DNA from 2 places in the Paenibacillus sp. FSL H8-0175 genome. Region 2 is predicted to be linked to the other one. Evidence: a T-box and tRNA genes for the amino acid it is inferred to sense, from the RefSeq annotation. Region 2 holds a T-box; the other holds one or more tRNA genes.

Region 1 (15,093 bases), 390 kb from region 2:
GGAGTTGCCCTATAAAAAAGACGCGTTTGTCCAGCAGTCAGCACTTGGCTGCTTGGGCAAACGTGTTTTTTTGATCTTCCCTGCTCTAAATAGGTAAACATCATTTGCGTAGACAGGTGATGGTAGAGGGTCCAGGACATGCGCCGATGCACTTGATTAAAGAGGATATGGATAAGCAACTTGAAACTTGTAACGAAGCCCCTTTTTATACATTAGGTCCACTGACTACAGATAACATTGGCGTGGTTCTTAGCAGCTATCGGACACAGTTGATCTTATGCGCGGTATAACCCTCCATTTCAAAGTGTAGCGGACCCCATAGCCTTTATTGGCATGAAAAACACCATATAAGACCTCCTTTTTAAGGAATAGCGTCACTGGAGTCCGCGAACCTGCTCAAAAGCCTATAAATATGCAAATAACGACTTCTGAGTCCGTAAGCCTCTGGAGATAATTTATGAATAGGTATTCTTTACGCTCAAACACAAAGGAATTTTCTCAGGAACAAAATGTGACCTAATGCCGTCCTAAATGGTGTTATAGGTAAAGGGGGGCACAGTATCATGCAGCGATCCATGACCCGGCCGGGAAATCATGTGATGAAGAGTTACGAAATCTACGCAGATATGCTGTTCCGGATCGCTTTGGTCCATCTAGGCAGCCGGCAAGATGCCGAAGAAGCCACTCAGGATACCTTCATCAAGCTAATAGAAAAAGCGCCGGAGTTCAAAGATGCCGAACATCAGAAGGCATGGCTGATCCGGGTAATCACCAACCATTGTAAAACACTACTGGGCAGAGGCTGGCGCAAGCGCGAGGTTAAACTGGAGAGCGCTGAGCCAATTGCGGCAGACAACCCCGAAGACTGGGCTCTGCTGCAGTTAGTTATGGCGATGCCCATGAAGTATAAAACCGTAATCCATCTTTATTATTACGAGGACTATCCCATCCAGGAGATCAGCAAGATTCTGCAGATTAGTCAGTCTGCCGTGAAGATGAGACTTCAGCGGGGACGGCAACTGTTAAAACTGGAGCTGGAAGGAGCGGAACCACAGTGAAGGAAGATCAGTTTCGAACAACATATAAGAAAGCGGTGGATTCGATGAAACCAGGTGAAGAGATGAAAAAAGAATTGTTCAATAAAATAGAGCAGCGGCAGGAGCGGAAGCGTCCGCGCAAAACCGTTTATATCGTAGCAAGTGTCGTGCTCGCCACAGGAATCGGTCTGGCTGGGCCTAGTATATGGCAGCAGTTGAACAGTCAGAGCTCCCCAGGGCAGGTTGCCCAGGTAACTCCGGGAGCAAGCAATGCTGGCAATTCAGGCACAGCTACATCCGGCAGCATTGTCATTCCCAAGCTGAAACTGCCAGATAAGGAGTCCGGCGTGAAGGCAGATATGATCGCCTTGGTCGTGTATAAAAATAATATTTATACACAGTCAGCGACTCGCATTGACGCTGCCGATGCTGCTGCTCTGCGCGGTGACAAGTTGGGACGCACCACAGGCGGCATCAACGAATGGAGCGGTAACGACGAATATATTGAGTTAGCCTCGAACATCGGCGAAACGGATCTCTATTCCGTGAAGGGCTATGACTCCAGCTTCCTGATTATGTCCTATTCGGTAATCAACGGCGAGGTATTCGCCGAACTGTATGAGCACACGAACGGCATCACCATAAACAGCGGCGCCGACCTGTTCGGCAAGCTGAATCTTGAAGGCCGAGTTACTTCAGCTCAATGGGAAAGCTTCAACAGTTGGAACAACGGCCTCCAGCAGCAGGCGCCAATCGCCAATAGCGAGGCGCTTGATGGCTTCCTGACAGCCCTCCAAGCTGCCAAACCGCTGGCAGCAGAGCCGCTGATCGAGCAAGGCATCTACGACAGCGAAGACCGTAAGATCATCTATTTGCAGCTGGAAGACAACGCCCGAGTAGAGCTGACGCTGTTCGGTCAAGGACTTGTACGCTACGGTCAAGCACCGGCATTCTTCGAGGTCGAATCCGGGGCATTCCAGCAGCTGTGGGACAGCATGAAACTTTAGGGATGCTGGTGGAAACCCAGGGACGGCGGTTGGGACGGCGGTCAGGACTGCGATCGGGACTCGATCGGGACTGCGATCGGGACTGCGATCGGGACTGCGATCGGGACTCGATCGGGACTGCGATCGGGACTGCGATCGGGACTGCGATCGGGACTGCGATCGGGACTGCGATCGGGACTGCGATCGGGACTGCGACTGGGACTGCGATCGGGACTGCGATCGGGACGGCGACTGGGACTGCGATCGGAAGTAATTGAGTACCTCGTTTCGGTCGCCCTGCTCTCCATTGGACAATTTAGCTGGCTGCTAACAAAAACGGCACTGCTTCAAAACCATTTCATGGTTTGGAGCAGTGCCGTTTTGTGCTTTACTGTATGGTTTACGAGCCCGCATACTAGATATACTGGTTGTAGAGGTGAGACTACTGATTGTTCCTTTAAAAGCTGCTTCTCATTGTAATTTCTGCAACTAAATCTGTGAGGAGCACGGCACTAACGAGCTAACGAATTAACGAACTAACCTCCTCCACCTCGAGCTATCGGACCCAGATGTCGCTATTTGCTGATCTTCAGCCTTTAGAGCATGGTTTCGGACTCCATGGACGCTAATGCCTAGAAAGAGGCTCAAATGCGGTACTTTTTATGCCAATAGTGACTATGGAGTCCGTTAGAATTGCAAATGTGGAAAAAAACCGCTTTAAGGGTCAGCTGTGTCCGACAGGAGAAGCATCGTTCACGTAATTGTTATCGAATCAAATTTCAAAGGAACACAGGGTCCCTCTCGGTACTTCCGATTGCTACAAAAAAGGAACGCCCACCATGGACGCTCCTTTTTTTCTTATTCGTCTACAAAATTCTAGCTAGTTACGCATTTACACTTTCCGATTTTCGATCCTGTCTTGCGTGTAATGTTTTCATTGCAAATCTTGCTATCGGCTGCGCAACCAACAGTTCAATCCAAAATGCTATTCCAAAGTTTCTCGGCCAGATGTGAAGAAAGTTTTTAAGTGGATCCAGGCTTATTTGTTTTGTCCCAACCCATGTGCCGATAATTGATAGTAAAATAGATAACACTGTGACATTCAATAAAGTATTCAACAGAATCCTTGCATTAAATCCATCGGTTTGTCCCATGAATTTCGGCATCACTTTTCCAACAATCGGTCCTGCAACTAATCTTACGGATAAAACTACGATCATCCACATAAACGGAATAACCTTTAGTGTATCTATATACACTTCCTTACTGAAGCCGCGTTCCAAACCCACAATAATAGGGGCAATAGTGTTAACTGAAATGATTGAAATAATGAGTAAAAATAGTATACCTTCTTTTCCGTTTCTGGGCAGTCTTGTGTCTCCATGCATGTTTGTCATCTCCGTGAATAATATTTCAGATGGCAGACGTATCATGAGACATATATTTTTGGCCCAATAAAAAAGACCAATATCTCTACACACTGATATTATAATTATAACATTTATTTAAAATGAATGTCAGACCTTCTATTTAAAATTCTTAAAATTCTCCTCCTGATAGCGAATAGTTACCTGCATGCGCCTTACAAGATCAGCAGTGGCAGAGAAGTCGTAAAAATCGTCAATTGCTGTTCAACTTATAATCAAGTTATCTTCAGATCATGCTGAAATTTTATTTGTATTTCCCCACCTAATTAGACCTCTCAGTATTCATTTCCGCGATTTTTCTGATTCCCTTGTCCAAACACAATGAATCTCAATTCATATATATATAGCAAACTAATAAAGAGGTGAAGCTCATGGCAACAACAACAGGCATTATTACGAACACAGGGACTACCCCAGCATCCAACGTGGTCATTAATATCGATAATGACAACCTTAGTTTTTCATCTAACGTAGTCTATCACGTTTACGTATGGAATACCTTGGTTAGTAAAGGTTTAGTCTACTCCAACTCATTAAATGTTAATGCTAACACCAGCCAGTTCCTCAGTTTTAATATCGCAGGCAATTCAGCTTATGAAGTCCAATTTCTCGTAACTGGAAACGCACCGGCAGACACGATTATCACGGTGTTCGGAACGGATTCGTCAGGAAACGTCATCCCCCATCAAAGAGTGCTTCAATCCGAACTTACTTTCATAGCTCAGCTGAACCCGTAAGTACCAAAAACTCTATGACGAAAGGAGCTTTGCATGGTTAATATTCAACTTTCACCGAGCGCAAGCGTTCAGTTTGAGCCCACCATCGCGGTAAATTGGCTTAATCCTTCAGTTATGGTTGCCGTAGCTGTAGATCTTCGATTAGGCCCTCCTAATATAGGTTTATACAAATCTATTGACGCAGGTGCCACTTGGACAACAACGTTATTGCCGTTACCGACAGGATTTGCAGGCATCGAAGCACCACATATTGATTATATTTTCCCGACCACTTTCGTAGTATTAGCCCACGCCTTCGATTCAGACGGTCTCAGCGGGTCGATCGTCTCCTATACATCTGCCGACAATGCCTCTTCATTCGGACCGCCAGTCATCGTGAATCAAGGGTTTGGGCAGTTTGTAAATGATGATCAGGTGGTCGTTGTCACCGACAAAGCTGGATCAAGTCCTTTTTTTGGAAATGTATATACTGGTTATACGCATGATTACAACACACAATTCATACCGGGAAATACGATATTCTTCAATCGTTCCCTAGATAACGGTAGTACCTATTCCAGTCCCTCCCTGCTGTCTTCGGTCGAAGAATTCGAAGAATTCCCCGGTATAGCAATTACATTAAATGGGATTGTTATCGTGGGATGGATCAATCAGCCTCCCGGTAATACTGATCTTAAAATTCGCACATCCTCAGACGGTGGGGTCACTTTTACTCCTGAAACCATGGTCGCCAGCGTTGTAGTCCCACCAGATCCATTGCCGGGATATACATTTAGATGTCTGACATACCCTTCCCTCGCAGCAGATATTTCTAATGCACCGACGACGCGAGGGAATGTCTATGCTGTATGGCAAGATTTTCGAGAAGGTTATTCTGATATTTTTCTTGCTATCTCCACTAATTTTGGTGTGGATTGGGGGGCACCAATATCCATTACAGGTAGTCCTGTGGGCTCCCAAAACTTTTTCCCAGCCATCACCGTATCCCCTGCGGATGGTGCAATATTCGTTACCTATTACACTAATCGAGTCAACCCCCTCAACCTTGATGTTTATCTAGCAACATCTAGAGATGGCGGTATGACGTATACAAACACCCGGATAACAACAACTTCCTTTGACGTCACCGGCATCCCCCTAATTGGGGACTACATCGGTAATGCCATCGTCCCTCAAACAGGCCGTCTAGTGAGCGTATGGACAGACACGCGGACCGGTACAGAGAACATCTGGTTTGGTGATAATCAATAAGCTATTAATCAACTTCTGATGATAAATTAAAAGGCTGTTAAGTTAGTATATCCACTTGCAATAAAGGATGCCGAGCGAATATGCGGCATCCTCTATTGCTTCTTATCAAAATTCAGCATTAACCTGTTCAAAGAAATCATCAATTTCAGCGTATTGGACATGCTTTTAATTCAATCAAAATCTACGGCGTATGGTGCTTGCTACTTAATAGTCTATATGTCATGACTGTCCCCTTTCCTATACAAGAGTAGGGCAATTCCACAGAATACATACTTTTTACCGTTTTCCAGATGATCTGTGATAAAACCAGAGGATCTAACAACGCCGTGACCAAAATGTGATCATTTTCTATTTTGTCGCTTTTCCAACTCTTCCACTTCTACTTACAAGGAGCCTATAGACAGCAAAAAACCCTTACTACGTAAGGGTTTTCTCTAAGTGGGCCCTGAGGGACTCGAACCCCCGACCAATCGGTTATGAGCCGACCGCTCTAACCAACTGAGCTAAGGGCCCGGATCTAAAAATATCCGAATGTACAATTGCTGTTGTAATAAAATTGGTTGCGGGGGCAGGATTTGAACCTGCGACCTTCGGGTTATGAGCCCGACGAGCTACCGGGCTGCTCCACCCCGCGTCAGAAATAATATTCAAACAGCGACAATAAATAATATACAGTACAAAATGGGTCTACGTCAAGGATGAATTTGTAAAAGTTCTCAAGGCAAAAATCTAACCCCATATCTTCCTTTGCGGGATCGATAAATCTCCACAAAACTTGGGTCATGATAGCCATAAATCCAGCCATCTTGCTCCAGTCTTTTTGCCAAACAGCCTGCTTGAAATCTCGTTCTGAACAGTTTCGCGAAGTATATCCAATTCATGATGCCCTCTTCTCCTTTTCGCAAATTAATCTTACGCTGCTCTGAACTTATCATGCCCAAGTTCCACAAAATAAGCCACCGGAAATCCGGTGGCTTCTACATATTCCAAAACTCAATCCCCTATGGAGTCAAAATAATATGTGGGATCTTTTTCGAGCGTACCCAGCATCGTATTCCCTTGCTTCTCCCAAGCTTTAAGTGCACTCTCGACCGTTCTCTTGCCCTGATAAACTTCTGTGAACAGTTGACGCCCAACATCGTTAATACGGCTAATTCCAGGCTTCTGTGTTTGTAGGACGTTCATCAAAGGATCATTGGCTGGTAATGGTTTAAGCGTATAGAAGGACTCCAGATTTACTGAAGGTACTTTCGTAGTAATGTAATCCTTACGGGAAGTTAGTTCCCCGCGGGTATGGGCTTTAATTTTAGCTACTTCATTACTGTTGACGAATTTGATCAAATCCCACGCATCTTCCTTATTAGCAGCCATAGTGTTGATAGCCATCATATTACCTACCCAAGTACCTACAGCCACTCCTGGTTTCTCCTTAAAAGTAGGTACGGTAACGAAACCCCAATCGACAGGATTATAATTTTTAATTTTTGCTGCATTGCGGCTCACACCTGCAAGCTCATTAAGATAATCGTATTCTCCAATTACCATTGCAGCTTTTCCGGTAAGGAAGAGATCCCCTTGGACAGGACTATAGGTACTCCGTTCTGTTTCTATAAAATCCATACCGTTTAACCCAGGTGTAATTTGCTTTTTCACCAATTGGCTGTAGGTCGTCCAAGCTTGACTCCACTGTGTTTGGTTTACCTCCATCTTATGTCCCTTGTTGTCATACATAGCAAGCTCCAGCGGTGAGACATAGGTCTGCATATCCCAGAAAGGATCGCTCATATAACGGTTCATCGAAAAGCCATATATACGCTTATCTTTATTTGTCGATTTCTTGGTCACCTTTTCGGCCAGCGCGAACACTTCATCCCAAGTCATTCCATCTGTCGGATAACCTACACCAGCAGCATCAAAAATACCTTTGTTAAAATATAACGCACTCGACATAAAAGTCGGCGCTAACGCGTAAAGACTTCCTCCACCCAGCTCACGAACTCCACTTAGCATCGTAGGCGCCATATTGCTTAAATCATATTGATCTCGTGCGATAAGCGGCTCCAGCGGTTGCACCAGATTATGTTCCACCAAACTCTTCACCAATGTACTATCACCGACGATTACATCAACCGGCTGTGCACCGCCCATAATTGCTCGGATATTCTCCAGATTATCTGGGTTAACCTCTGGATAGGTGCTGTCAAAACGAAGCTCATTCATATTGATGGCTGGAATAATCTCAAGTTTGATTTCAGGATGCTGCAATTCATACATATCTGTAAACTGCTGACGAAAAGAAGAATCGTCCTCTCCAGACCAGAGGCTGCCAATACGTAACACGCGCTGTTCTGTAGATGGCTTAGAAGCCTCCGCCCAGGCTGTATGCCTGCTTTCAGAAATTAAAGGTAATAGGAGTGCTGCACATATTCCAAAGCTTAACCAGCGCCGCCATAGCCTTCTATTATTATTTATATGATTCATTCTTGAACCCTCCCATAAAATACTCAATCCATCCACCTTATGAATAATTACCCATAATTCTAGTAACAGTATATAGCTTTATTCAGGAGGGGAAGTTACAGGCTGTTTAAAGTTATGCTACGATTTCTTCATATTATTTCTATAAAAAACGTTCCGGGAGTTTCCTGAGGATACTGAAATGCCTTTCTGCGGCAGGATAATTGCACTTTGTGCAACTATTAAAGCCGAGTGTGTTGTGCTTCTCCTTTTAATTGCACTATGTGCAGTTAAAAAACGTGATTAGGTGCTTTCGGCGGTTATCTGGTGGATGTAATTGCACAAAGTGCAACTATATCGCCAGATCCTCTAAGGAAGGTTAGTTTAAGTGCACAAACTGCAACTATTCGGCGTTTGAGACGACATTGCGAGGGCATCACCGGGGCAGAGTATAGTATTCCAGAGTGTCAGAGTGTCAGAGCGTTCAGAGCGCAGAGCGATAGCGCAGAGCAGCAGAGTATCAGAATCCAGAGTGTCAGAGCGCAATATACCAGAGCGACAGAACGCAGGTCAGCCAAGTGTCAGAACGTGAATGTAAATGTAGATGTGAAATGTGAATGCAAACACCAAAACCCTACTCTCCACTCTACTTTTCCTTTTACCAATACAGCATTTTCCTTCCATACTAACTAACCTACTGACTAACCTGCTACATTTCATGTGACCGGCACAAATCGCCCCTTCTGCGGCAGGATAATTGCACTTTGTGCAACTATTACAGCTGAGTGTGTTGTGCTTCTCCTTTTAATTGCACTATGTGCAGTTAAAAAACGTTATTAGGTGCTTTCAGCGGATCTCTGGTGGATGTAATTGCACAAAGTGCAACTATATCGCCAGATCCTCTAAGGAAGGTTAGTTTAAGTGCAGAAACTGCAACTATTCTGCGTTTGAGACGACAGCGCAATGGAATCACCGGGTGTCAGAGCGTTCAGAGCGTAGAGCGACAGCGCATAACAGCAGAGTTTCAGAGTATCAGAGTGTTCAGAGCCAGATCATAGAGCGATAGCGCATAGCAGCAGAGTTTCAGAATGCCGAGTGTCAGAGTTTACACCTGCCGCGGCTGGATCATTGCATCTTTCTGCAATAAATAACAACGTACTTCATGCACCTATACAGCAGAGTGTGCTTTAAGCTTTCCTTTTTATTACACTCAGTGTAGTTAAAAAGAAAAGCCTCCCACCAAAATGTGAGAGGCCCGTCCAAACTATAATCAGATATTTAGTTTAAACGCCAAATGCGGAAGGATCTTTTCTCCAAGATTTCAGCAGTTCCACATCTGTAGCTGCGATCTTGCCTTGTGTAAGAGCCACATCAATCAATGTGCTATAGTTGGATAAGCTTTGTAATGGCATTTCAGTTGCGGCAAAAGCCTCCAACGCACGGTCCAGCTCGTAGCTGAAGATTGCCAATACAGCCAACGCTTCTGCGCCTGCTTCTTGCACAGCTTGAGCTGCTTTGATGGAGCTTCCGCCAGTGGAGATCAGGTCTTCGATAACGACTACCTTTTGCCCCGGCTTAATCAGTCCTTCGATCTGGTTCTGCTTGCCGTGACCTTTAGCTTTATCGCGGATATAAGCCATTGGCAGATTAAGTTTATCAGCTACCCAAGCTGCGTGAGGAATGCCTGCGGTTGCTGTACCTGCGATCACCTCTGCGTCTGGATACTGGCTTTTAATAAGCTCAGCGAAGGCATCAGCAATATAGTTACGTACCTCTGGGTAAGCCATAGTCAGACGGTTATCGCAATAGATCGGGGATTTAATACCAGAGGTCCAGGTAAAAGGCTCCTGCGGACGCAGTGCCACTGCTCCTATCGTAAGCAGATAACTTGCTACTTGTTCACTTCTATTTAATGTACTCATGCTAGGGTCATCTCCTCAATAATATTTAGTGCTGCTTGACGTGGATCAGCCGCAGTTGTAACAGGACGGCCCACCACCAGAAAGTGGCTGCCTTGCTGAATGGCTTTGCCCGGCGTCATCACCCGGGACTGGTCACCTAGGGATGCACCTGCTGGCCGGATACCAGGTGTAACTGTACAAAATGCGGGCCCACAAGCCTCTGCGATCGCTGAAGACTCTTGCGGTGAAGCCACTACCCCATCCAGACCTGCAGCGGCTGCCAGCTTAGCGTATCTGACCACAGTATCTTCTACTTCTCCTGCGATTCCAATTTCGTTATTCATCACTTCTTGGCTCGTGCTGGTCAGCTGTGTAACTGCGATAATCAAAGGCATTTTAAGCGCAGCATTCGCATTAACTACTGAAGCAGCGCCTTCCCGGGCAGCAGCCATCATCGCTGAGCCTCCTGCGGCATGTACGTTAAACATATCCACACCGAGGTTCGTAAGGCTTTCTGCCCCGCCTTTTACCGTGTTAGGAATATCATGCATTTTGACATCTGCAAATACAGAATACCCCCGAGATTTCAGTTCATTAATGAATTCCGGTCCGGCTGCATAAAAAAGCTGCATTCCCACTTTCATATAACAAGGAATCCCTTCCAGCTTGTCAATCAAGGTTCTTGCCCCAGCAACATCAGGGTAATCTAAGGCGATCATCAAGCGATTCGCCATTTCATTCCACTTCGCATCTCCCTGTCCCATAACCGTTCTCCCATCCAGTGCAGACTTAAATCCACACTCTTCATTTATTAGCCCCTAGGCATAGCGGAACGGTCTGCGTAAACGCAAACCGCCCTATACATCTTTATGAGATTAGTTTAATTGACCGACAAAAGCAGGCATGGACTGTGACGAGAAGTTGATCGTCTGCAGCATTCTGAGCAGTGCCGTTACTGTATCGAGTGATGTCATACATACGACGCCATTCTCAACCGCTTCACGACGGATACGGAATCCATCACGCTCTGGTGTTTTCCCTTTAGTCAGTGTATTAAAGACGAAGTTGGCTTGCCCACCACGAATCAAGTCAAGAATGTTCGGCGCACCTTCATCCAGCTTGTTTACGTTCATTACGTTGAGACCTGCTTCTTCAAGCGCTTGAGCGGTGCCTCCGGTAGCAATGATCTTGTAACCCAGCGAGTGGAAGCCTTTCATAAGCTCTACAGCTTCTGCTTTATCTTTATCTGCCACTGTAACGATGATAGCGCCGGTTGCTGGAATTTTCATTCCTGCTCCGATTAGACCTTTATACAAAGCTTTTGCATACAATTTATCGCGGCCCATAACCTCACCCGTCGATTTCATTTCAGGTCCGAGCGTTGGTTCTACTCTACGCAGCTTGGCAAAAGAGAACACCGGCACTTTAACCGATACATAATCACTTTCCGGCCATAGACCTTCTGTATAACCGTCATCTTTCAGCTTGCCGCCGAGAATGATTTTGGTTGCCAGATGCGCCATTGGAATTCCAGTTACTTTACTCAAGAATGGAACCGTACGCGATGAACGTGGATTTACTTCAATTACGTACACTTCATTTTGATAGATAACGAACTGGATGTTGACCAGACCAATCGTTTTCAGTTCCTTAGCAATCTTGATTGTGATCTCAGCAATTTTTGCTTTCAGACTTTCATCCAGATATTGCGGAGGATATACAGCGATGGAGTCACCGGAGTGAACGCCTGCACGCTCAACATGCTCCATGATCCCTGGAATAACTACCGTCTCACCGTCACAAATTGCGTCTACCTCAACCTCTTTACCTAACATGTAACGGTCAATCAATACCGGATGCTCCGGATTTACCTTAACCGCTTCTACCATGTAGCTAAGCAATTCCGCATCATTATATACAATTTCCATTGCGCGTCCACCCAGTACATAGGAAGGACGTACCAGCACCGGATACCCAAGCGATTGTGCAGTTTCTACTGCTTGATCTACGTTGATAACCGTCTTTCCTTTTGGTTGGGCAATATCCAGACGAGCCAACAAAGCTTCGAATTTCTTCCGGTCTTCAGCTTCGTCAATACTGTCTAGGCTAGTTCCGAGAATCTTAACGCCAGCCGCACTTAGTGGTGCAGCAAGGTTAATGGCTGTTTGGCCTCCGAACTGTACGATAACCCCAATCGGATTCTCTTGCGCAATTACGTTCATTACATCTTCAAAGAATAACGGTTCGAAATACAACCGGTCCGAAGTATTAAAATCCGTAGATACAGTCTCAGGGTTATTATTGATAATAACTGCTTCATAACCTGCCTTCTGAATCGCCCACACTGCATGCACAGTGGAGTAATCGAACTCAATCCCTTGGCCGATCCGGATTGGACCCGATCCAAGCACGATAACCTTTTGTTTATCGGAATGAATGACCTCATTTTCAGTCTCATAAGTAGAGTAGTAGTAAGGTGTAGAAGCTTCGAACTCAGCTGCACAGGTATCTACCATTTTGAATACAGGCGTTAATCCTCGCTCTAAACGAAGCGCGCGTACATCAGCTTCTTTGGTGTATTTACCGTTCGCTTGTCCTTCTGCACGTATCTCAGCAATCGCACGGTCTGTAAAACCTCTGCGTTTAGCTTGATACAAGGTTTCTTCTGATAAGCTTTCATCCCCACGGATGACCTCTTCAAAGTTGATCAGTCCCTCGATTTTGGACAGGAACCACCAGTCTACGTTAGTAATGTCTTGAATCTCTTGCAAGCCAAATCCGCGGCGGAAAGCTTCAGCGATCAAGAACAATCGCTCATCATCAGGTTTTGCCAGACGTTCACGCAGGACGCTTTCTTCCAGATCCTCAGCGCCCGGCAGACGGAAACGGTGTACACCGATTTCCAGGGAACGAATTGCTTTATGAATGGACTCTTCAAAGGTACGACCGATGGCCATAACTTCTCCAGTTGCTTTCATTTGTGTGCCCAGCTTACGGTTCGCATGAATGAATTTGTCGAACGGCCAGCGTGGGATTTTGCTTACGATATAGTCAAGTGTAGGCTCGAAGCAAGCATAGGTCTGTCCAGTAACTGGATTGACGATTTCATCGAGTGTGTAACCAAGCGCGATTTTGGCAGCCATTTTGGCAATCGGATAACCGGTTGCTTTCGAAGCCAAAGCCGAAGAGCGGCTGACACGTGGATTTACTTCGATTACATAATATTGATAGCTTTGCGGATCCAGTGCGAACTGCACGTTGCAGCCACCCTCGATATTCAGCGCACGAATGATTTTGAGTGAAGCGCTGCGCAGCATTTGATATTCACGATCGGATAACGTTTGGCTAGGTGCCACAACGATACTATCACCCGTATGCACACCTACCGGGTCAAAGTTCTCCATGTTGCAGACAACGATACAGTTGTCATTCGCATCACGCATAACCTCGTATTCAACTTCCTTCATGCCGGCAATACTTTTCTCCACCAAACATTGTCCAATTGGACTATAACGAATACCTGCTTTGACAGTCTCAAGCAGCTCTTCTTCGTTGTCGCAGATCCCGCCGCCGGTGCCGCCAAGCGTATAGGCTGGGCGTACAATCAGTGGGAAACCAATTTCCTCAGCGAATTTCATCGCTTCATCTACTGTGGTAATAATAGTGCTCTCTGGTACAGGCTGTTCCAATTCGCGCATCAAATCGCGGAACAAATCGCGATCCTCTGCTTTTTCGATGGATTCAAGCTGGGTACCTAGAAGCTTAACATTCTCTTGTTCTAGTACTCCTGCACGAGCCAATTCTACAGCCATATTAAGACCTGTCTGTCCTCCCAAAGTTGGCAACAAGCCATCCGGGCGCTCCTGGCGGATGATGCCAGTTACGAATTCAAGGGTAATCGGCTCGATATAAACTTTATCAGCCATATTGGTGTCAGTCATGATAGTCGCTGGGTTACTGTTGATCAGCACAACTTCCACGCCTTCTTCTTTCAGGGCCTGACAGGCCTGAGTTCCGGCGTAGTCAAATTCTGCGGCTTGCCCGATAACAATCGGTCCAGAACCAATTACTAATATTTTTTTAAGCTTTTCATTCTTAGGCATGTTATAGAGCTCCTTTCACGGCTTCAAGCTGTTTTACTGTAGGTTTTGGCGCCGTGATTCTGGCGTTTGCCGCAAGCTGCGCCTGGCGCGAGCTTACAGGTGTGTTAGCTTTATGATCAGCGATCATCTGTAAGAAACGATCGAATAAATAGCTGCTGTCATGAGGTCCCGGTGCTGCTTCTGGATGGTACTGTACTGAAAATGCAGGGTAACGGGTATGTTTAAGTCCTTCAACGGTCTTATCATTATTATTAATGTGAGTAACTTCTAGATCCGTGCTCTTCACAGAATCTTCATTCACTGTGTAGCCATGGTTCTGAGAAGTAATGAAGCAACGTCCGCTCTCCAATTCTTTAACCGGATGGTTACCTCCACGGTGCCCGAATTTCAGCTTCTCTGTATCCGCGCCACAAGCCAGTGCAAACAGCTGGTGACCTAAGCAGATGCCGAAAATTGGGTATTCACCAAGCAATTCCGAGATCGTCTTCACTGCGTGTGGGACGTCTTTCGGGTCCCCAGGGCCGTTGGACAGCTGGATACCATCTGGATTGAGGCGACGAATCTCATCAGCGGTTACGTCATGAGGTACAACTACAACATCACAACCGCGATTGTTCAACTCGCGCAAGATGCCAGCCTTCGCGCCGTAATCTACCAAGACGATGCGCTCTTTGGTTCCTGGACTATTGTACATGCTTGGAGTAGATGTGCGAGCTACCTGATTGCGTAATTCTTCAATTGAAGTGTCGCCCATCATTTCCATCAATTCCTCTACACGTTTGTTAGAGGTAGTCAGGATCGCCTTCATTGTTCCGTAGTGGCGAATAATCCGCGTCAACATCCGGGTATCAATCTCGCTGATTCCAGGAATATCATATTCTTTCAGCAGGTCGTCCACACTGTATTCTGCGCGCCAGTTACTTGGAACTTCTTCATGACGACGCACTACAAAACCGTGTACGAAAGGTCGAACAGATTCGAAATCATCCCGCGTAATCCCGTAGTTCCCGATCAATGGGTACGTCATGGTAACGATTTGTCCGCAATATGAAGGGTCAGACAGCACCTCTTGATATCCTGTAATTCCTGTGTTAAAAACAACCTCGCCTGTCTTTTCACCTTCAGCGCCAAATGCGGTACCTGTAAATAAAGTTCCGTCTTGAAGCAGCAATCTCGCCTGCATTCCCTTCCACT
Region 2 (15,093 bases):
GGCAGTGCCGGCTTTTGCTGAAGCTGTCAATAATACCCCAAGTAATACTACTGTAGTTGGGACAGTTGTTTCAGCTGCGCCGGAGGTAATGCCAGAATCTACCGATCCATTGCCGCCATTGCCGACGGAGACGCCAGGAGGAGTAGTGTCACCAACACCAACACCAACTCCAATTCCTGCAGAGACAGTTGATCCTACGGCTACTGTTGAACCTACAGCAACAATTGCACCTACTGCAACACCGCTTCCAACTGCAACACCTGGAGTTACTACAGATCCTGCTACAACAACAGATGGTGCTCGTGCTGCGGCTAGCAATCAACTTATCCTTATGATGAACAGCAACAAAATGTATCAGAACGGCCAAGAATATTTAGCTAATCAGCCTATGGCAGTGAAAAACGGCGTGTCCTACGTTTCGATCCGGGCTATGGTAGAACGTGTAGGCGTGAAATACGTTTATGATTATAAAACGAAAGAAACCATTGTTACCAAGGGAAGCGACGTTATGCGCTTTAAGACCGACAGCAAGGTCTATACAGTTAATGGTGAAAAGAAGACAATGAAAGGTCCAGCTTACCAATACAAGGGGACTTTCATGGTTCCATTGACATCCATAACTGGGGCACTGGGCATTCCTTATACCGTTGATAATGTGCAAAAAAGAGTAATCCTTACATTAAACAACAAACCTAAAGCTTCCTTCACAGTGCCAACTGAAATTTACGCCGGTGAACCAGTGACCTTCGTAACCTCCAGCTCGTCACCAAATGGTGTAGCTATTGTGGATGAAAGCTGGGGAGGTAACAAGCAGGATATCTATGATCAACCAGGATATTATGTAGTAACCTATTCTGTAATGGATGCGAATCAACAGTGGAGTGATCCTTACACCATGACCATCACAGTGCTTAAACCTAATACACCTCCAGTTGCTAATTTCACTACAGACAAGGATTCATACAAGATGGGTGAAATGATTACTTATACCGATCTAAGTAGCGATCCTGATGGTGATGAAATTACCGTAACTTGGACGAACAAAGCCGAGGCTTTCTTTACTCCGGGTCCAGCGACAATTGCGGTCCAAGTAAAAGATTCACACGGCGCGATCAGCACCTTTGAGAAAACCGTTAATATTTCGGATGAAATCTTGTACAGTAAAGAAGATTTCAACAGATTATTTGCATCTCCGGGCAGTGTGTTTAGCATCGATGGATCAATGGTTCCGACTTGGCAGCAAGTAGCTTATAATCTTTCTTCCGAGCCTTATAAACTAATTCGCAGCAACAGCCCAGAAACGGTGTATACAGAAGGTGTTACTTACCGTGAGACTTCATTGGGTAAAACCCGCTTCTTGATCCACCACAAGAATAACCTGAATATTAAAGCTAAAGTGTATGTGATTGCTACGAATAACAATTTGTACCCAACGACGCTTACAACCGAATATGTGGGCTTTGCAGGCCCAAGCACATATCCTGAAGGTACTGGTAAAATGTCTGTAGAACGTTATTGGAAATCTATGCTTACAAATGAGCATTATAAAACGATTGTTCTGCAACCAGGGGAAAGTGTCTCAATTCTGACCGATCTAAACCAAATTGCTATGAAACCAAGTGAAATTGTTTCACTTCAAGCGGACTTATTTAGTGATTATCCAATCGATTATAATGTCATGTTGATTGATGCGAATAAAGATCCACTGACTACACTTCCAACACTTCCAGTTCTGGATCGAGACGGAGTGCATAATCGGGGAACTTACGAAGATTCTACTCGTATTATCACGGTTACCGATGAGGTAGGAAAAACTCCTGCAAAACTTCTGCTAGGCGATAATTCCAGTGATAAGAACCTGGCTGGCGTAGACCCAATGGCAGGTACGGAAGCTTCCAATGCCGGTAATTTCGGGGTATTATACAAGATCAGATTCGAAAATGTTGCACCAAACTCATTGATTACGTTTAATCCACGTGGCGGTAACTATATGGGACCGGTTATGGTTAATAACCAAATCGTGCATATGCCAAGCGTGGGAAGTCTCTCGAACGCTGACATGAACAGTGTGGTTTATCGTAGTGGTGAGTATGGCGGTTCTGTGGAGATTTTGTTCACAGCAGCCTCAGGCAGTAACTTGCCGGTCAATTTCCTCATCACTCCACTTCCAGCAAAGAAATAACAAATAGGAATATCCCTATAAGCTCTATTGGGGAATTATCTACAATAAAAGCCCGGCTGAATATTCCGTAAAGGAATACGCAGCCGGGCTTTTGTTTAAATATAATAATTCAGAGGTTGCGTAGGGGTGCTTCATGGTGCTTCATTGACGGGGCATTTATTTTGGGGCATTATTAAGAGAGTGAAATATAAATGAACTGATCTTATGGGAGATGAGCGTATGCTGTCGACAGAACAAATATTAGAAGTCATGTCGGGGCAAGGACTGCGAATCACCGACCAACGCAAAACGCTTGCCCAGTTATTCGGCGAGAATAAGGGATATTTGTCAGCGAAGGATGTATATGAGCATATGGGCCGCAAGTATAGTGGTCTTAGCTTTGATACGGTGTACCGCAATCTTCGTGTAATGGAAGAGCTTGGTGTGCTTGAACAGATTGTCTTTGAAGACGGAGTGAAGTTCAAGGGAAGCTGCAATCATCAGGATCATCACCATCATATGATCTGCCTTCAATGCCAAAAGACCTACCCGATTAATTTCTGCCCGATGAATTTAACGGATACACCCGATCAATTCCGGGTAGTCAAGCATAAATTTGAGGTGTTCGGTTATTGCAAAGAATGTGAAGAGAACCGGGAAGAAGAATTAGTTGCAGCATCAGATAAACAAAAGGGACTTTAGAAATGGTGACCCTACGCAGAACGATTCAGGCGCCTATTCGGGTGTACCGCAGGTACATTTCCCCTATTAAACCTGCAACCTGCCGCTTCTATCCAACCTGCTCCGCCTATGCCCTGGAAGCCATTGAAGTCCATGGTCCACTGAAAGGCTCATGGCTTGCAGCTAAGCGGATTGCCAGATGTCATCCCTTTCATCCTGGAGGACTTGATCCTGTGCCGCCTCTTCTAGATGAATCTGCTGAGAAGGATTCTGCCCCTGCAACTTGACATGGGGCCTTACCATTGGGTATATTCACAAGTAATAGTATGAATTCCGAAGAACGGATAAGTAAATCGTTACGTCCATTACAGAGAGCCGGAATGTGCTGAAATCCGGTATGGAGCGTTAGATTGAATATGGTCCGGGAGGAACTGTGTTCGAGCGGGAACTGCAATTGTGGTTCACGTAAGATAACAGCGTGATCCAGCGTTAATGGACAGTTCCCAGGAGGGAACTGGCGAAGCCTGTGCTCTGTGAAGAGACAGGAAATTTGGGTGGTATCGCGTGAGTTATACTCTCGCCCCATTATGGGGGCGGGAGTTTTTTGTTTTTTAATAAGAAAGGATGATTACTGAATGAGTGAGAAAAAAACGTTTTACCTAACGACACCAATTTATTATCCGAGTGACAAGCTACATATCGGACATGCTTATTCAACCGTGGCAGGAGACGCAATGGCCCGTTACAAACGTCTGCGCGGCTACGAAGTGCGTTATCTAACTGGTACAGACGAACATGGACAAAAGATTGAGCGGAAGGCAGAGGAAGCAGGAAAGACCCCTCAGCAGTTCGTAGACGACATTGTTGTTGGTATTAAGGAGCTATGGCGCAAGCTGGACATTTCGAACGATGACTTCATTCGTACTACGGAAGAGCGTCATAAAAAAGTGGTACAGGATATTTTTGATCGGTTGCTGCAGCAAGGAGATATCTATAAAGGTGAATATGAGGGCTGGTATAGTATCCCAGATGAAACCTTTTACACAGAAACGCAATTAGTTGATATTGTGCGTGATGATAACGGCCTGATTACTGGTGCAAAAAGCCCAGATAGCGGTCACCCGGTTGAGCTGGTGAAGGAAGCAAGTTATTTCTTCCGGATGAGTAAATATGCGGATCGTTTGCTGCAATTTTACGAGGAGAATCCAGAGTTTATTTTGCCGGAATCCCGTAAGAACGAAATGATTAACAATTTCATCAAACCCGGACTGGAAGACCTTGCAGTTTCCCGTACAACCTTTGATTGGGGCGTAAAAGTTAAGGGCGACGAGAAGCATGTCGTGTACGTGTGGATTGATGCGTTGACTAACTATATTACAGCTCTGGGGTACGGTTCCGAGGATCGCAGCTTGTATGACAAGTTCTGGCCTGCGGATGTACACATCGTTGGTAAAGAAATCGTTCGTTTCCATACGATTTACTGGCCGATCATTCTGATGGCGCTTGGTGAACCCCTTCCGAAAAAGGTGTTTGCCCATGGCTGGTTGCTCATGAAAGATGGAAAAATGTCGAAATCTAAAGGTAACGTAGTTGATCCTGTGACACTGATTGATCGTTATGGCTTGGATGCATTGCGTTATTACCTGCTGCGCGAAGTACCGTTTGGTTCGGATGGCACGTTCACACCGGAAAGCTTTGTAGACCGGGTTAACTATGATCTTGCCAACGACCTTGGTAACCTGTTGAACCGTACAGGGGCTATGGTTGAAAAGTATTTTGCAGGCGAGATTCCGGCATATGAAGGAAATGTAACAGCATTTGATGGTGAGCTTCAAGCTGCGGCTGAGAATACTTATGCCAAAGTAGAAGAAGCTATGGAAAAAATGGAGTTCTCCGTGGCGTTGACAGCTATCGGAATATTCATTAGCCGCACCAACAAATATATCGATGAGACACAACCTTGGGTGCTTGCCAAAGATGAAAATAGAACCGCCGAGCTGGCTTCTGTGATGAGACATCTGGTGGAAGGTCTGCGTACCGCTTCAATCCTGCTGCAGCCGTTCTTGACACAGACACCAGCAAAGATCTGGGAACAGCTGGGTATTGAGCCTGGTGAGTTAACGACTTGGGATAGCGGTAAGACCTTTGGCCTGATTCCGGCAGGAACAAAGCTGGTGAAAGGCAATCCAATCTTCCCACGTCTAGATGTGGAGCAAGAGGTAGCTTATATTGCCGAGGCTATGGGCGCTGGTAAAGCTGCGGCTGAAGTGGCGGAAGCGGCTGCTCCTGTTGCTGCGGACTCCGAGCCAGTGGAAGAGCATAAAGAGGAAATCGGCATTGACGATTTCGCTAAAGCAGAGCTGCGGGTAGCTCAGGTTATTGCTGCAGAGCCAGTGAAAAAAGCTGACAAGCTGCTGAAGCTGCAACTGGATCTGGGTTATGAACAACGTCAAGTGGTTTCTGGTATCGCGAAATTCTATACACCGGAAGAGCTGGTGGGACGTAAAGTGATTTGTATCGTAAACCTTAAACCGGTGAAGCTGCGTGGGGAGTTGTCCCAAGGGATGATTTTGGCGGCTTCTAAAGATGACCAGCTAACGATCGCTACCGTGCCGGACAGTATGCCAAACGGAGCAGTAGTGAAATAAGACAATACTGTTGTAGAAATTTTTTAATGAGGTTGCTTGAACAAGGGAATGCTCCTTCAGCCGGGTTGGTTGTGGGAGCATTTCTTTTTTATAAAGGACGATACCGTCTTTCTTCTGAGTGAGGTTTCTTTGTTGACTTATCGTAACGATTACTATTATACTACTAATAGTAAAATTTACGATTTGAGGGGTAGATCAATATAATGGCGGCAATGAAATCACGTATAAGTTTGCTCGTCCTTGCACTGGTACTTGTATTTACACTAAGTGCATGCGGACCTAAGAGCAGTGGAAGTATAGTTGAAGGGAAAGTAAATGTAGTTACAACCTTTTATCCTATTTACGAGTTTGCTAAGGAGATTGGCGGGGAAGATATCAATGCTATTAACCTGCTTCCAGTGGGTGTGGAGCCACATGATTGGACACCGCGCAGTCAAGATATTATCAACACTTCTAAGGCACAGCTATTTCTATATAACGGTGCAGGCTTAGAAGGCTGGGTTCCTAACTTTTTAAAAGGCCTTGATAGCAGCAGTAAAGTTAAGGCGGTTGAAGTAAGTCAAGGTATTGATTATATCATGACCGATGAAGATGACGGGCATGATCATGGGGCAAGTGAGGAAGAGTCTCATCAAAATGAGGACACGGATCATAACAGTAATGCCTCAGGAGACAGCTTGCATACAGACCCGCATACTTGGGTAAGTCCAAAATCAGCCATTGTCATGGCTCAGAATATTAAAGAAAGCCTTCAGTCCGTGGATCCTGAGCATAAAGAAGGTTATGAAGAGCGTTACAATAAGCTTGCGGAACGTTTGCAGGCGTTAGACAGTAAATTCAAAGAGGAGCTTGCTAAGCTGCCCAACTATAAGATCGTAGTATCGCATCAGGCTTTTTCTTACCTTGCCCGTGACTATGGATTGGATCAGCATGCGATTATGGGACTTTCGCCAGACGCTGAGCCGCGCGGACAGGATTTAGTGAAGCTTGCGAAAATGGTAAAAGATGAAGGGATTAAGTATATCTTTTTTGAAGAGCTTGTCTCCGATAAACTGGCTAAGACTCTGGCCGCCGAAGCGGGCGTTTCCACTATGGTGCTTAATCCGGTAGAGGGACTTACTGCGGAGCAAGAGAAGAACGGCGATAATTACTTCACTCTGATGGAGAAAAATTTGCAAAATCTGATTATGGCCTTACAATAATAAGGAAAGTATAAGGGAAAGGCGGTACTTAAGCATGCAATCGGTATCCTTGGACTGCCATCAGCATATCATCGATATACAGGATCTTTCTTTTTCATATGGGGAACAGAAGGTGATATCGAATCTTAACTATAGTGTAAGAGAACGAGATTTCCTTGGTATCATTGGTTCTAATGGTGCTGGTAAAACAACATTGATGAAAATGATCGTCGGCTTGCTTCCAGCGAGCTCTGGTGAAATTAAATTATTCGGAACGCCTGTCCGCAAGTTTAAAGACTGGGAACGGATCGGATATGTTCCGCAAAAAAATGCCTTCAACCCATTGTTTCCAGCAACGGTGCGTGAAGTAGTTCTGTCAGGTCTATATAATAACAAGAATCTGATCCGCAGAGTATCTAAGGCTCAGCATCGTCAATGTGAGGATGCACTTGAAGTCATGCGGATACAAGATATTGCGGAGAAAAGAGTAGGCCAGCTGTCAGGCGGTCAGCAGCAGCGTGTTTTTCTGGCTCGGGCGCTGATTAACCATCCTGACCTGCTGATTTTGGACGAACCTACCGTGGGTATTGATGCCGAATCACAAGCGGGATTCTTTGAATTAATTACCCATATGCATGCTCATCATCATATGACCTTCCTGATGGTGTCGCATGATATCGACATGATCAAAAATTATTTAGGTCATGAGCCCGTGCAGACGAATGGTAAAATCAACTTTTACTCCCGCCACTCACATGATCTCCAGAATTGCACAGAAGAGAATCTGCAGCACACGCTCTCTTAAGTCATAATTAAACTCTGAATCGCAGCTTTCTCTGCGATTAGAGCTATACATAGTGTGTGAGTGTGGAAGTCGGGGACTCAATTCTAGTTGATCTTAATCTTTCTCGTATCTAAGCACCGCCAGTCTGCAAGCGTGTCCCTCTAGGGACGAAAGCGATCTTTCCCCAACCTAACTATGTTCAGTAACACTAACTCCTACGCTAGTTGCACTTAACGGGTGTCCAGAGGGCAGAGCCCTTGGGGCCCTCCCTTGGAAGGGAGGGTTTGGGAGGGATCGAAAAAGGTTTGAAAAAGGTTTTTAATGTTCGAATGGTTCGAAAAGGTTCCGAAAGAAGGAGAGTTTAAGTTGGAAATACTATTTAGCGATTTTTTTCAGCGGGCGCTTGCGGGCGGACTGCTGATTGGTATAACAGCGCCGCTTATAGGCGTTTTTCTTGTGCTTAGACGATTATCCATGATCGGAGATACGCTGGCTCATGTTACTATAGCGGGGGTGGCACTCGGTTTTCTAACAGGATTTTATCCGCTGGGCGCAGGCCTTATCTTTGCAGTGGTAGCGTCCTTCGCGATTGAAAAGCTTCGCAAGGCTTATAAGAGTTATGCGGAGCTGTCGATTGCCATTATAATGTCAGGCGGAGTGGCGTTGGCTTCACTCTTTTTCACCTTAGGAAAAGGGTATAATGCGGACGTAATGAGTTATTTGTTCGGCAGCATTTATACGCTCGATAATACCGATTTGATCGTTGTAGGCATAGTGACTATAGCTGTTGTAGTGGTAGTTTCGATGTTCTTTAAAGAGTTCTTTTTGCTTAGCTTTGAAGAGGATGCAGCAAGTGTAAGTGGGCTTCCGGTGAAACTGCTTAACATGCTGATCACCATTCTGACAGCACTTGTGATTAGCACAGCCATCAAGATCGTAGGCTCGCTGTTGGTATCTGCTTTGTTGACTATTCCGGTCGCAATCAGCTTATTGCTATCCCGTAGCTTTAAATCCTCGGTCATCCTGGCGGTTATTATTTCGGAGATTGCCGTTGTAGGCGGACTAGTGGTAGCTGGAGTCTGGAATTTGGCTCCCGGTGCAACTATTGTGCTTTTGCTCATATCATTATTGGTATTAACCTTGATCGGTAAAAAGGGATTGCCAGCATAAACAGCGAATTAAGTAATCGGTATCACATTAGGCAAGCATAAACGCCTTCGGTGTCCTTGTAAGGACGATAAGCGAAAAAAAGGAGCCATAAACAGCTCCATGAAGTGACTCGAATGCCGGAAGGAGAGCCGCTATTTTGTCTAATATCAATGCAGGAATTGCTTTAGCCGCAGGGGTGGCATCGTTTATATCGCCATGCTGTTTACCGCTGTACCCCTCTTATTTATCGTACATTACCGGGTTATCCGTTCAACAATTAAAATCAGGCAGCAACTCTAAAGAGGTTCGTGTACGCACCCTAACTCATACATTGGCATTTATATTAGGTTTTTCTGCAGTTTTTTACACACTTGGTTTTGGGGCTGGGTTATTCGGGCAATTCTTTAATGGCCAGCGTGATCTGATCCGGCAATTGTCGGCGATTCTAATTATTGTAATGGGTTTGTTTTTGCTTGGGATTTTTCAGCCGCAGTTTTTACTTCGTGAACGTAAGCTTGATTTAAAATGGAAACCGGCGGGTTATGTGGGCTCCTTTATTTTCGGAATTGGTTTTTCTGCGGGTTGGTCACCCTGTATCGGGCCGATTTTGACGGCAATTATTGCTCTTTCGGCAAGCGACCCAGGCACTTGGTTTACATTGATTACCGCGTATAGCATCGGATTTGCTTTGCCATTTTTTCTTTTAGCCTTTTTCCTAGGCGGAGTGAAGCGTATCCTCAAGTATTCGAATCTGCTGATGAAGATTGGCGGCGTCCTTATGGTATTTATGGGTATTTTGCTGTTCACGGATCAAATGTTCAGGATCACAGTGTGGCTACAAGGAATAACGCCGGATTGGCTGATTTTTTAGGTGAAGTAATCAATACCTGCTTCCGGAAAATGCTCGAAAATCCGCTCTGTGATAAATTCTCGCAGGGCGGTTTGCTGTTCATCCGGATAGACATATTTGTTCTGTCCCCAGCGGCCCCATTTCTTTTTGCGTTTCTCCATGTCCATTTCTAGTTTAGATTTCGGGTAACGTTTCTCAATTACAGTCTTGGCTGTTTTGGTGAATCGGTGCTGAATCATTTCAAAGGTTAGACCTTTTCCTATTTCTGGCGGAAGGGTCTTGGCTAATTTGGCCAGCAGCTCCGCATAGCCTTCCTGCCAGCCGTCATACCAAATAATTGGGGCAATGATGAAGCCCAGTGGATAGCCGGCGCGGGCAACCTTTCCAGCCGCTTCAATTCGCTCTTCAAACCGCGAGGTAGCAGGCTCGAAATTTTTGATCACATAGTCAGCATTCACGCTAAAACGAATTCTGGTATGTCCGTTATGCTGCAAATCGAGCAGAGGTTCAACATGTTGGTATTTGGTCACAAAGCGCAGGCGGCCAAGGGGCTCCGCTGCCATGAATGTGATGAGTTCTGACAGAGACCCGGTAATATGCTCCAGTCCTAACGGATCTGAGGTACAGGCTGCTTCAAAAGTCGTGATTTCAGGGCTGCGCTCCTCGATATATTTTTTGGCGGCGTCAATGATGTCTTCGGTGTTTACATATACACGAATGTAAGGCTTTGCACCTAAAGTAGTCTGCAAATAACAATAATGGCAGTGGCCCATGCAGCCAGTTGCGATCGGAATTGCATAATCTGCGGAGGGTTTGGATTGGTCAAACTTTAAGGTTTTGCGCAGGCCGACTACAAGTGTTCTTTTGGCAATTTTATATTGCTCGACCTCTGTGTCACCCGGGAAATTCATTATACGGTTATGCGATGTAGTCATGCGATAGGGAATATTGTTAGCCTTCACCCATTCCATGATTCGTTCACCTTTCGGGTAATTTAAAGCTTCCGGCTCGAAGAAAACAAGCTCGGGGACAAAAAGGGCTGTAGCTTTTCTGGTTCTCTTTACGGGAGGGGTCTCAGGTGTCACTATAGTCATGAATTCACGCTCCTTCTGAAAGATGAGTACGTTTATTATGCCTAACTGAGTCTCATTAGAAGCATGGCAATCATGGGTAACTCCTCCCCATGTTCTCTTGAAGGACTTGCCAAGGGGCGTTAGAAACATGTATCATTGTTAGAGCAAGGTTTGGCTCGGCGCCAGGTTCATTATAGAAAAGAGGTAAATTTTAATGCCAACACCCAGCATGGAGGATTATTTGGAGCGCATATATAAGCTCATTGATGAGAAAGGTTATGCGCGGGTCTCGGATATTGCCGAGGGACTGGAAGTACACCCCTCCTCTGTGACCAAGATGATCCAAAAACTGGATAAGGACGAATATCTCATCTATGAGAAATATCGTGGGCTTGTCCTAACCAACAAAGGGAAAAAAGTAGGGAAACGTCTTGTTGATCGTCATCAACTATTGGAAGAATTCCTCGGTTTGATCGGAGTACAGCAGGAATTTATCTATAATGATGTTGAAGGGATCGAGCACCACCTGAGTTGGGATTCGATTACACGTATCGAAACGTTGGTGGAATATTTCCGCCGCGATGAAGAACGTCTGCAGACTTTATATGCTATTCACAATGAACTGGCAAGCGATTCTTGAAATGTTTTTTCCCGAAACGGATACCGTCCTTAAAGTTATGCCCAGCAAGGCTTTGGTGAGCATAAACTACTTGATGGTATAGCCGTTTCTATTTTGTTTAGTGCAACCTTTCCCAGTTTTTAGCGTCAAAACGGATAAGTCCTTTTTCTGGCTGAGACTGATACCGCTCTTTTGAAGGGTGGAATCGGTACATCAACTTGGAGGATTGATCCGTTTTTTCTTTTTTTATAGGATACATATTATTTAGATTTGGGGAGGAATTATGAATTATCGTAAATGGATGTTGGGATTGCTAGTATTAGTATTGTTTCTGCCTTTATGGTCTCCTGGGGCACGTGCGGCAGCTGTGCAGATTACCATTGAACTGGATGGCGAGGCGCTGGCAAGCGATGTGCCGCCGTATATCACAGCTTCGAATGTAACGATGGTGCCAATTAGCGTCATTAGTAAAGGGTTGAATGCTGGAGTAGTTTGGAATCAAAGCAGTAAGACAGTAACAATCACGCAAGGAGATACAGAGATCAAGCTGACCAGTGGCCAGAAAAGTGCATTAGTTAATAATGCTTCTGTAGCCCTCGACACCTCAGTACAGATTAAGCAGGGACGGGTTATGGTGCCGCTTCGTTTTGTAAGTGAGCAATTGGGGTTACAGGTTATCTGGGATCAGGCTACCAAACATATTTCTTTGTACTCTAATACAGAGCCGCCGCAGGCTGCTGATCCGGAAACACCAGCAGTACCTACAGCGACTCCAGTCGTTACGCCGACCCCAACCCCTACAGCGACTCCAAAACCGACCTCGCCAACAGTTCCAAGTATTCCTGGTGCGTCGGCTAACAAGGAGATGAAGGGAGCCTGGATCTCTACAGTATTTAATCTGGACTGGCCTTCAGTAGCTTCTGCAGGTAACGAAGCGAAACAAAAACAAGAATTTGATAATCTGCTGGACAAGCTAAAAGCTGTTGGTTTTAATGCTGTTTTTGTACAGGTTAGAACCTCAGCAGACAGCCTGTACCCTTCTGTTCTAGTTCCTTGGTCTAAGGTGCTGACCGGCACACAAGGAAAAAATCCGGGTTATGACCCGTTGAGCTATATGGTCAGCGCTGCACATTCACGCGGTATGCAGTTCCATGCATGGTTCAACCCATTCCGCGCGACAACGGATGCTTCTACATCCGCATTAGCAAGTAATCATGTGGCTAAGTCAAATCCGGAATGGATTGTAGACGCAGGAGGTAAAAAATACATCAATCCAGGGATCCCAGCAGCCCGCCAGCACATTATCGATACAGTGTTGGAGGTCGTCAAAGGCTATGATGTAGATGGTGTCCATTTGGATGATTATTTCTATCCTTCAGGTGTATCTTTTGCCGATGATACTGCTTATAAGACTTATAACACGAAGAACCTGTCTTCTAAGGCGGATTGGCGCCGCGATAATATTAATGAATTCGTCCGTCAATTGGGAGAACAGATTCATAAGGTGAAACCGAAGGTTTCTTATGGAATTAGTCCGTTTGGTGTATGGCGTAATATCAAAAAAGACAGCACAGGTTCGGATACCACAGCTGGAGTTACCGCTTATGACGATATGTACGCCGATGTTCGGACATGGATCAAGCAAGGCTGGATTGACTATGTCGCACCGCAAATTTATTGGAGTCTGTCCTTTAGTACTGCCCGTTACGATAAGCTAGTAGATTGGTGGGTTAAAGAGGTAGAGAATACGAATGTTAAGCTCTATATTGGACAAGCTGCTTATAAGGTTGGAGCAAGTGACCAGAAAGCAGAATGGCAAAGTGGCGACCAAATCATCAACCAGCTTAAGTATAATGAGAAATATAAAGAGGTTGCAGGCAGTATTATGTTCAGAGCAAATGACATTGTTGTCCGCAATCCGTTTGGATTATCAAATTTGCTGACCTTTTATTTTCAGTCCAAATAAGATAACTGTTCTAGATAAGGAGTCATGAATGCTCCCCCGTGCTCATAGATAAGCAATAGAATCTATGGGAAACGGGGGGTTTTTGTGTATGGAGATTAACGCTGTGTTTGAAGGAGGGGGAGTAAAAGGGATTTCTCTCGCTGGAGCAGTTGAAGCCACGGAAAGGGCGGGGCGAACCTTTAAAAAGGTCGCTGGCACCTCCTCAGGCGCAATTGTAGCGACTTTACTGGCTGCGGGTTATGAAGGTGAGGAAATGAGTCGGATGATCCAAGGAACTTCTTTTTCATCGTTTATGAAGCGAGCTCCCATCTATAATACGGCTTGGGTAGGTCCTGCACTGCGAGTGTTATTGAAGAAGGGATTGTATTCGGGTGAAGCCTTGGAATCGTGGATGAGATCGCTTTTGCTAAAAAAGGGAATTATCACTTTTCGTGATCTGCCTCCAGGCAAACTATCTATAATTGCTTCCGACATTACCAATGGCCGGATATTGGTCTTACCAGATGGGTTAGAACAGTATGGAATCTCTCCTGAACATTTTGAGGTGGCTAAGGCTGTGCGCATGAGCTGCAGTATTCCTTATTTTTTTGATCCAGTGATGCTCAGGTTAAATGGACAATCTGCTAGAGGGAAGTCTTTTATTGAGCAATTTGTATACGTTGTGGATGGAGGGTTATTAAGCAATTTTCCTTTATGGCTATTTGACGGGATGAATGAGAATAGTAAAGTGCCGGGGAGAAGAATCCCTACGGTAGGGTATCAAACAGTAGGTAAAACCGACCCGCAGCCCCACAGGATTAGGGGGCCGTTCAGTATGCTGCAAGCTATGGTAAGCACCATGCTGTCTGCTCATGATGAGAAATATATTGAAGATGATAAATATGTCCGCACGGTAACCATCCCAACGCTTGGTATAGGCACGACCCAATTTAATATTACGAAGATGCAAAGCGACGAATTGTATGCCGCCGGACTGAAGGCAGGGGAAGACTTCTTTAAGGAGTGGCGCCCCAGATAAAAAGCAAGCTTTATAATATCAGAAAAAAAGCATCCCACACGTTATTTTGAAACGTGGAGATGCTTTTTGGTGTTTGTTTTTATTTAGTTAATGGTACTTCGGAAGCTGATCATCGTTTTTCCCTTTATTTCCTTCGATGACTTGGAAGGGATAACTTTTACGTTTGCCCGGTGCTGCTTGTGTCTTGCGAATCCCAGCAACCTTGGTCATGGTTTTCTGCGAAGGTTTGACTTTGATTCTAGATCCATTACTGCTGCGAGCGTATTTCCCTGGTCCCATTTTGTAAGCATAATAGATAATCACTAACAGTACTAAGGGGAGAATCAGCTTCGACAGCGTATAGAAAGGCTCAGTCAAGACTCCAATCACAAAACCGAATATTGCAAGAATTACTGAAATCCAAAAAATTAAAGCATGCCTGATCATAGGACACTCATCCTTTCGCAGGATCCAATATGCCGCCTGACACACTTGCCTCCGTATATCCTCTGGCTTCAATCTCTGCATCAAGCTCACGCATACGATTGAAAGAGGCGATGGATACTTCTACCTGATCATCCTTTGGTTCTTTGGTAGTGAGCAGCTGCAGCCATAGTCCAGGGTATCCCAAGTATTTGAGACCTGGAATTTCTCTTACTGCGTTGGTACCCTTCAGAACCTCAAACGAAACACCGATTACGACAGGCAGCAGAATAATCCGTTGGATCACACGTTCCCAAAGATTATCCCAGGGTACTACGGAGTAAATAATAACGCCGAGGATAATCGTCAGCATCATAAAACTGCTTCCGCAGCGGTAATGCAGACGGCTGTATTTCTGAACGTTCTGGACAGTCAGCTCTTCACCTGCTTCAAAGGCGCTGATGACTTTGTGTTCCGCACCGTGATACTGGAATAGCCGCTTGATCACAGGTGTTTGCGAAATCGCCCATAAATAGACCAGCAAGAGAACCATTTTAATGC

The links. The T-box of region 2 lies ahead of metG (methionine--tRNA ligase). A T-box ahead of a tRNA ligase gene usually reads a tRNA of that ligase, here a tRNA-Met.
Region 1: it has a tRNA-Met gene. The T-box ahead of metG (methionine--tRNA ligase) is inferred to sense a tRNA for this amino acid. The anticodon was not compared.

The regions. Positions count from the first base shown of each region.
Region 1 covers NZ_CP150299.1:5,398,492-5,413,584, forward strand. Annotated here, with positions in the region: partial or broken gene MHH46_RS23995 (phosphomethylpyrimidine synthase ThiC) at 114-233, shown strand; gene MHH46_RS24000 (RNA polymerase sigma factor) at 564-1,058, shown strand; gene MHH46_RS24005 (hypothetical protein) at 1,055-2,044, shown strand; gene MHH46_RS24010 (hypothetical protein) at 2,908-3,411, opposite strand; gene MHH46_RS24015 (hypothetical protein) at 3,822-4,187, shown strand; gene MHH46_RS24020 (sialidase family protein) at 4,221-5,438, shown strand; tRNA gene MHH46_RS24025 (tRNA-Ile) at 5,878-5,951, opposite strand; tRNA gene MHH46_RS24030 (tRNA-Met) at 5,996-6,072, opposite strand; gene MHH46_RS24035 (hypothetical protein) at 6,155-6,319, opposite strand; gene MHH46_RS24040 (ABC transporter substrate-binding protein) at 6,432-7,919, opposite strand; gene pyrE (orotate phosphoribosyltransferase) at 9,179-9,817, opposite strand; gene pyrF (orotidine-5'-phosphate decarboxylase) at 9,814-10,560, opposite strand; gene carB (carbamoyl-phosphate synthase large subunit) at 10,672-13,899, opposite strand; gene carA (glutamine-hydrolyzing carbamoyl-phosphate synthase small subunit) at 13,901-15,082, opposite strand.
Region 2 covers NZ_CP150299.1:5,008,302-5,023,394, reverse strand. Annotated here, with positions in the region: gene MHH46_RS22505 (copper amine oxidase N-terminal domain-containing protein) at 1-2,182, shown strand, start outside; gene MHH46_RS22500 (Fur family transcriptional regulator) at 2,402-2,863, shown strand; gene yidD (membrane protein insertion efficiency factor YidD) at 2,866-3,129, shown strand; T-box leader at 3,170-3,430, shown strand; gene metG (methionine--tRNA ligase) at 3,478-5,490, shown strand; gene MHH46_RS22485 (metal ABC transporter solute-binding protein, Zn/Mn family) at 5,694-6,692, shown strand; gene MHH46_RS22480 (metal ABC transporter ATP-binding protein) at 6,727-7,476, shown strand; gene MHH46_RS22475 (metal ABC transporter permease) at 7,822-8,625, shown strand; gene MHH46_RS22470 (cytochrome c biogenesis CcdA family protein) at 8,762-9,475, shown strand; gene splB (spore photoproduct lyase) at 9,472-10,548, opposite strand; gene mntR (transcriptional regulator MntR) at 10,742-11,167, shown strand; gene MHH46_RS22455 (family 10 glycosylhydrolase) at 11,430-13,112, shown strand; gene MHH46_RS22450 (patatin-like phospholipase family protein) at 13,201-14,130, shown strand; gene MHH46_RS22445 (hypothetical protein) at 14,218-14,556, opposite strand; gene MHH46_RS22440 (DUF1385 domain-containing protein) at 14,564-15,093, opposite strand, start outside.